DNA from 2 places in the Lysinibacillus sp. OL1 genome. Region 1 is predicted to be linked to the other one. Evidence: riboswitches for the same ligand, from Rfam matches in the RefSeq annotation. Region 1 holds a riboswitch; the other holds the start of a gene.

The links. Region 1 has a riboswitch for S-adenosylmethionine ahead of EW028_RS09405 (O-acetylhomoserine aminocarboxypropyltransferase/cysteine synthase family protein). Riboswitches for the same ligand answer to the same signal wherever they lie in the genome.
Region 2: another riboswitch for S-adenosylmethionine. It lies ahead of metK (methionine adenosyltransferase); the one in region 1 lies ahead of EW028_RS09405 (O-acetylhomoserine aminocarboxypropyltransferase/cysteine synthase family protein).

The regions. Positions count from the first base shown of each region.
Region 1 is NZ_SJDS01000004.1:40,920-45,083, forward strand. It holds gene scpC (succinyl-CoA:acetate CoA-transferase ScpC) at 1-136, shown strand, start outside; gene EW028_RS09395 (DASS family sodium-coupled anion symporter) at 210-1,691, opposite strand; gene EW028_RS09400 (glycerol-3-phosphate acyltransferase) at 1,887-2,519, opposite strand; SAM riboswitch class I at 2,675-2,788, shown strand; gene EW028_RS09405 (O-acetylhomoserine aminocarboxypropyltransferase/cysteine synthase family protein) at 2,905-4,164, shown strand, end outside.
Region 2 is NZ_SJDS01000007.1:33,921-38,084, forward strand. It holds gene pckA (phosphoenolpyruvate carboxykinase (ATP)) at 1-1,179, opposite strand, end outside; SAM riboswitch class I at 1,569-1,687, shown strand; gene metK (methionine adenosyltransferase) at 1,946-3,142, shown strand; gene EW028_RS13660 (gamma carbonic anhydrase) at 3,322-3,834, opposite strand; gene EW028_RS13665 (alpha/beta hydrolase) at 3,968-4,164, shown strand, end outside.

The DNA.
Region 1 (4,164 bases):
GTGGCAGTACTTTAATGATGCCAATGAGGCAACGGGTGGACATCACACTCCACATGACCTAGAAAAAGCACTATCATGGCACGTTAATTATGCGAAAAACGGTACGATGAAGGACCCTGCTTTTACGAAACAATAGTATTAAATTAAAAGCCTTGAAGGACAGATAGTCTGTTTCTTCAAGGCTTTTACGTTTTAATTTAATGAAAGTCTTATAATAATCCAATCCATTTCCAATAAGTTGCAGAGAACAAAAGTATGAGAAGGAAACCGATAATGGTTAATGGAATCCCAGATTTCAAGAAATCCTTTGTTGTAAAGGAACCTGTACCATAGGCAAGCATGTTTTGTGGTGCACTAATTGGTAATAGGAAGCCAAAGCTTATGACGAATTGTTGCACAATAACAAAACCAACTTGATCAACATTAGCTGTTAATGTGGAGGCTAAAACGATAAACACAGGTATAAGTGCTGAGGCTAAGCTAGTTGCGCTTGCAAAGCCTAAATGAATCAAAATGTTAAATAAAGTTACGAGTGCAATGGTTGCTAGTAAAGGCATAGTATCTAGCCCAAGTGAACCGAAAACTTTATCTGATAACCATGCAGCACCTTGCGTATTCAGTAAAATGGTTCCTAACATAATACCTACCGCAAAGACGATAATTGTCCCCCATGGAATATGGGGCTCAACTTCCTTCCATGAATACACACCGATTTTGGGCATTAATAGAATAGCGATAGCAATAATTGTGACTGTTGTCGTATCGAATGGATGTAGCTTTCCTTCAGTTGCCCAGAAAAATAGTAAAACTACGGATGTAATGATTAAACGAATTTCAGGAGCCTTTAATGGGCCCAGCTCTGCAAGCTGTTTTTTGATGACCTCTTTACCACCTTCGATATTGCTAGTCTCAGGTTTAATTAAAGCAATCATAATGAAAAATAAAAAGATAGACATAATAATTGAGAAGGGGGCGGCATAAAGTAGCCAAGCACCCCATGAAATATCCACGTTAAATTGCTCTTGGATAAAGTTTAAGGCCACCATATTTTGAGCTGCTGCAGTCTTAATACCGATATTCCAAATGGAAACGGCTTGTACCGAAGTAATAACTAACAAGGCAGCAAGCCGACTATCACGTGGTAAACCAAACGCTGCAACCATTCCAAGCAATATCGGTACTACCGCGCCAGCTCGTGCTGTAGCAGAGGGTACAAAAAATGCGAGGACGATAGAGACTAAAATAGCGCCAAATACGATAGCTTTTGTTTTCGTTCCCACCAGTGAAAGAATCCAAAGAGCAAGTCGTTTATGTAGATTAGTAATTTGCATTGCTGCCGCTAGAAAAAGAGCTGCTGCTACTAAAGCAACGGCAGAATTACTAAAGCCACTTAAAGATAATTTTAATGCGCTAGCTGTTCCTAGCTCTGTAGTTGGATCATCCATTGACGGAGCGAGTCCTAGTAATACAGTTACTAGTGCAATGATCATGGCCGAGCTTACAGGATATGAAACGGCCTCTGTAACCCAAAGGATGACTGCAAAAGCTAAAATGGCTAAAGCTCGTTGTCCAGCTATAGGTAAATCACCATTATTAGGTAAAAAGGTAATAATGATAAGTAACGCGAATGCCAAGCCAATCCATAGTGGCTTTAAATTAAGTTTTGTAGCTGCTTGCTTTGGTGAAGACATATTTCCTCATCCTTTCTACGATAAAAATGACGATTATTATCCATAACATCGGCCTGTATAATGTTTTATTAAGATAAGAATATATGTATTTTATTGTAGATAAAAATCTATGTGAAAATGGTGTTTTTTACAGCAATATGAGTAGATAAAGAGAAAATACATGGTCACAAAAAATACAAAAATATCCATAAAATATTATTTCTTTTTCTTAAAGGCAGAAGTTACTTTAGGCTCTGTGCCATTGACTAATCGTTTAATATTTTCAAGATGCAGGATGATGGCTATGCCAAAAAGAAAAAGAGCTATAATGGTTGGACCAATGCCAGGAATCCATAAATAAGTTGCTGTACAAAACACGAGATAAAATTCTAGCACACCAACAATTAAATAATTTGTTGCAAAGGATAAAATAACAAATAAAATAAGTGCAAATAAACCAATCTTCCAATCAACGGCAAGTAAAATACCAATGATGGAGGCCGTTCCTTTCCCGCCGTTGAAGCCCATGTAGAATGGGAAATTATGACCTAAAATAACCCCAGCAGCCATAATATAAGTAAGCAGCCAAATCTGTTCTTCTGTTAAATGAATGGCGTCCGCTAGATAAAAATGTGCACCTATAATAGCCACAACGCCTTTCCCTATATCGATGAGGGCTACTAAAACGCCATATTTCCAGCCGAGGGAAAGAGTAGCATTAGAGGCACCAGCATTACCGTGGCCAGCCTTTTTTAAATCAACCCCCGATAAAAATTGGGCTACTTTAGAGCCGTGAATACAGCCTATTAAATAGCCAATCATAAGAAAAATGATCACGGCTTTTACCATAAAAATACTCCTCTCAAAATTTTTTCTAAAATAGTGTATGCGTTCATATTACGTATAAGAGCAGACAGAAGTTTCGGAAAAAATAAAATTTACATGTTGACAGAAAAAAACTCTATGTTTATACTGTGTAACAACGATGGAAATTGAATCTCATACTCTTATCAAGAGCGGCGGAGGGATAGGCCCTATGATGCCCGGCAACCAGTAAGCAATGAGCTTACTAAGGTGCTAATTCCTACAGATTCTTACTTGGATCTGGCAGATAAGGGGAGGAAAACTTGCAACCGCAACCCTCTTCTTAGCTGAAGAGGGTTTTTGTTTTCTACAGAAAAATCCTCCTCATCTCCGGTACCATCGTAAAAAAATAACCATTTGGAGGTACACAATGACAAATTTTAAACCAGAAACATTGCTGTTGCATGGTGGTCAAGAGCCAGACCCAGTGACGGGTTCTCGCACAGTTCCAGTCTATCGCTCAACTGCTTTTGTATTTAAAGACACTGCTCATGCGCAACGTCTTTTTGCCTTAGAGGAAGCAGGGAACATTTACACACGAATTACCAATCCAACAGTTGATGTGTTTGAAAAACGTGTGGCTTTATTGGAAGGTGGAACAGCAGCAGTAGCACTTTCATCTGGTGCAGCAGCTATCGCATTTTCCATTTTAAATCTAGCTGGAGCTGGTGATGAGATAGTAGCAGCTAGTTCTTTATATGGTGGTACGTATAATTTATTTGCTAACACATTACCAAACTATGGTATTAAAACGATTTTTGTAGATGAAACAAACCCAGAGAATTTTAATGCGGCGATTACTGATAAAACAAAAGCTGTCTTTGCAGAGGTTTATGGTAATCCAAGCTTAAAGGTTTTAGATATTGAAGCAGTAGCTAAAATTGCACATGATAATGGTCTACCATTAATTATTGACAGCACGTTCGCTTCTCCTTACGGTTCTACACCTATTGAATACGGTGCAGATGTTGTGGTTCATTCAGCAACTAAATGGATAGGAGGTCATGGCACAACTTTAGGGGGCGTTGTTGTAGACGCTGGTAAGTTTGATTGGACTAGCGGTCGATTCCCTGGTTTTACTGAACCAGATGCCTCTTACCATGGTCTACGTTATGGAATTGATACAGCTTCTGCTGCCTTTGCTACAAAGCTACGTGTACAATTATTACGTGATTTTGGTCCAACATTAAGTGCTGATGCTGCCTTTAATTTATTGCAAGGGTTAGAAACGCTTCATCTGCGTATCCCTAAACACAATGAAAATGCATTGGCAGTGGCTGAGTATTTACAAAACCACCCATCTGTGGAGTATGTAAATTATAATGGCCTAGAAGATTTTCCGACACATGGGTTAGCAAAAAAATATTTAAGAAATGGCTTCGGTTCAGTGCTTACATTTGGCATAAAGGGTGGACGAGAAGCTGGGCGAAAGCTTATTGATAGCGTGAAATTATTCTCACATGTAGCAAATGTAGGTGATGCAAAGTCATTAATTATTCATCCAGCTTCCACTACTCATCAGCAACTATCAGCAGACGAATTAGTTCAAGCTGGTGTAACCGAGTCGCTCATTCGCTTATCCATCGGTTTAGAGGCAGTAGAGGATATTATTGCTGATTTAGATCAAGCC
Region 2 (4,164 bases), on a different contig from region 1:
GCAAGTAGAGAATACTGGTTCTGGCTCAGTCACACCACGTTCAGTTCCAGCAAGTTTAGAAGTGAACCCGCTTAGGAAGTGATACATTGCTTGTTCTTTAGTTAATTTACTGATTGGAGGTAATACACCAAATGCATCAGCTGTTAGGAAGATGATTGTTTTTGGATGACCTGCAACAGAAGGATCAACGATATTTTCGATGTATTGGATTGGATAAGCTACACGAGTATTTTCTGTTAGTGATCCGTCATCATAGTCACAAATACGCGTTTCTGGATCAACAGCTACGTTTTCTAATACAGAGCCGAAGCGAATCGCATTGTAGATTTCTGGTTCTTTTTCAGCAGAAAGGTTGATTGTTTTTGCATAGCAGCCACCCTCAATATTGAATACACCATTATCAGACCAACCGTGTTCATCGTCACCGATTAGCTTACGATCAGGATCAGCTGATAACGTCGTTTTACCAGTACCAGATAGACCGAAGAATAACGCTACATCGCCAGCTTCACCAACGTTTGCTGAGCAGTGCATTGAAAGAATACCTTGTTGTGGTAATAAGTAGTTCATGATACCAAAGATAGATTTTTTCATTTCACCAGCATATTCTGTACCACCAATTAAAATAATTTTCTTTTCAAGTGATACGATGATGAATGTTTCAGAAGCAGTACCATCAACCGCAGGATCTGCTTTAAAGTTAGGAGCTGAGATGACAGTGAAGTCAGCAACATGAGAAGCTAATTCATCTGCTGTTGGACGGATAAATAATTGATGAGCAAAAAGATTGTGCCATGCGTATTCATTAATAACTTGAATGCTTAATTGTGAATCTTTGTCAGCACCTGCAAAGCCTTTGAATACGAATAACTCGTCACGTTCTTTTAAATATTTTATTACTTTTACATATAGGTTATCGAACACTTCAGAAGAAATCGGTTGGTTGACTTTACCCCAGTCAATTTGATCTTTTGTGCTTTCTTCTTCTACCGTATATTTATCTTTAGGTGAACGACCAGTGTATTTGCCAGTTTCTGCACGAACTGCGCCATCTACTGTTAACATTGCTTCACCACGAGATGTAGCTTTTTCTGCTAATTGTGGTACTGAAAGTTGAACATTAATGTTACCGCCGTTTAATAATTCCTTCAGTTCGTTTGCAATTTCTACTGAATTCATCGATTAAATACCATCCTTTTTTATAGTATTCCCTTGATTTAGAGGGATTTTTTCTTAATTTCAAAAATAGTATAACACAATTGCTTAAATAATCTATACTAATTAAGAAATTATTTTAGAGTTTTTACCACTTTTCAATAAACTGACAAAAAATAATGTTTTTCGAGTAGAATACCATCAATCCTACTGTAATTAGGCACGAAAATTGAGCCACACATATGTTACCACAAGTAGCTAGGTATGTTGTAGGGATTAATTTGCTTCTATTTACATCATCATCCAAGTATGAAAAGTTTTTGTGTAATAAGTTCTTTCCTTTCTATACAGTAATACATAAGAAAATATTTGACAACGTTCGACCTTTTCAGTAACATGAGATTGAACGGATACTCTTATCCCGAGCTGGTGGAGGGTCAGGCCCTGTGAAACCCGGCAACCTGCATGAACTATTTCACGACATGCGTTGGTGCCAACCTGATGCAAGGGAACATCCCTTGAACGATAAGAGTGAAAGGTTACGCAGTCATTATTCCTTTCCTCATGTAAAGTAACGTGAGAAAAGGATTTTTTTATTGTTAAAAATCAATGTAAAGGTAAGTATATGTAGTTCTTTCCTTATTATAATGACGAATCTTTCGAAATCCTCGTGTTAAAAGCAGCAGTAACGGCTTGAGAGTTCAATCCTTAGGAGCGGACTTGACATGGGTAATGAGTACCGTATTCATACACAACTACTTATTGTAAGAGTATTTAGGAGGAAAACCAAATGACAAACCGTCGACTGTTTACATCAGAGAGTGTAACAGAAGGACATCCAGATAAGATTTGTGACCAAATCTCGGATGCCATTTTAGATGCTATTTTAGCAGAAGATCCAAATGCACGTGTAGCGTGTGAAACAACTGTAACAACAGGATTAGTATTAGTAGCAGGAGAAATTACTACTTCTACTTATGTGGATATTAAAGGTATTGTTCGTGACACTGTAGCTGAAATTGGCTATACACGAGGTAAATATGGCTTTGATGCAGAGAACTTAGCGGTGCTTGTGGCAATTGGCGAACAATCACCTGATATTGCCCAAGGTGTTGATCAGGCATTAGAGGCACGTGAAGGCTCTATGACAGATGCTGACATAGAAGCAATTGGTGCTGGTGACCAAGGCTTAATGTTTGGCTATGCATGTAATGAAACACCAGAGCTAATGCCATTACCAATTAGCTTGGCACACAAATTAGCACGCCGTTTAACAGAAGTACGTAAATCAGGGGAACTTGCCTATTTGCGTCCTGATGGTAAAACGCAAGTAACGATTGAATATGATGACAATAATGTACCGGTTCGCGTGGATACAATTGTTATTTCAACACAGCATGATGAAGAAGCAACACTTGAACAAATTCAAGCAGATTTAAAAGAATTTGTTATTGCACCAGTTGTACCGAGTGAATTATTAGATGCTAATACGAAATACTTCATCAATCCAACTGGCCGTTTTGTAATTGGTGGGCCAAAAGGTGATGCTGGATTAACAGGGCGTAAAATCATTGTTGATACATACGGTGGTTATGCACGTCACGGTGGTGGTGCCTTCTCAGGTAAGGATGCAACCAAGGTAGACCGTTCGGCGGCATATGCAGCACGTTATGTAGCGAAAAACATCGTAGCAGCTGGCTTAGCAGAGCGTGCTGAAGTGCAACTTGCCTATGCGATTGGCGTTGCTCAGCCTGTTTCCATTGCTGTCGATACATTTGGCACAGGTAGAGTGAAAGAAAGCGAAATCGTTGAATGGGTACGCGAGCTATTCGATCTACGCCCAGCAGGTATCATTAAAATGCTTGATCTTCGTCGTCCAATTTATAAACAAACTGCTGCGTATGGACATTTTGGTCGTACAGATTTAAATGTACCATGGGAGCAAATTGATAAAGCAGACGCGCTACGAGAAAAAGCACGTTTATAAACTATTGAACTAAAGTAATGAAGTCATTAGAAAATTATTCTGATGTATTAATAAGCAAAGGGGCAACATTGCTCCTTTTGTTTTTTTTACAAAAATACCTCGCTAGGATTCGTGAACATATTCGGTACACGAAAACGCGAGGGATTTTTTCGTTAGTATTGATTTTTTGTGTAGGTTATTTATTTCTGAAGTGATTTATAATATTGACCTTTTTCTGCGTATTCTCGTACGATACGTTCCATATCCTCTTTATCTTCAGCATTTAATTCTCGGACAACTTTTGCTGGACGACCTAATGCTAAACTATTTGGAGGAATGACTTTACCAGGAGGTACTAGGCTTCCAGCTCCAATAAATGCACCTTCTCCAATCTCAGCTCCGTCTAAAATAATGGATCCCATACCAATTAAGGCATTTTTGCGAATTGTACAACTATGTAAAGTGACTTGGTGTCCAACTGTTACCTCATCTTCAATAATGAGCGGATATTTTGGGCTTTGGTGTAAACAGCAAAGATCCTGGATACTGACACGTTTACCAATAATCGTTGGGGAAACATCACCACGAATAACCGTATTAAACCAAATAGTTGTTTCGGCGCCAATTGTTACGTCGCCCGTAACAGTTGCGTAATCAGCAATGAAAACAGACGGATCGATCTTTGGCGTTTTATCTTTAAATGGATAAATCATGAAAATCGCCTCTTTTCTTTCTATAATGTAGTATTATCGTATCAAATACGCAACTTTATGGAAATATAAAATTAAAATGTGCTATTTATTTCGATATAATCAAAGTGTAATTATTTTTTAGGAGGACTATGTAATGTGGAAATGGGAAGCTGATGGACAAGCAAAAGCTGTGATTGCTATTCTTCATGGTGCTTATGAAAATCACCGTTGGTATGCATGGCTGATAGAGAAATTAAGATTAGAAGGCTTCCACATAGTCATGGGAGATTTACCGAATCATGGGGGTAATGCAAGGTTTGCTCGAGTCCATGATGAAGACTTCAAATTGTA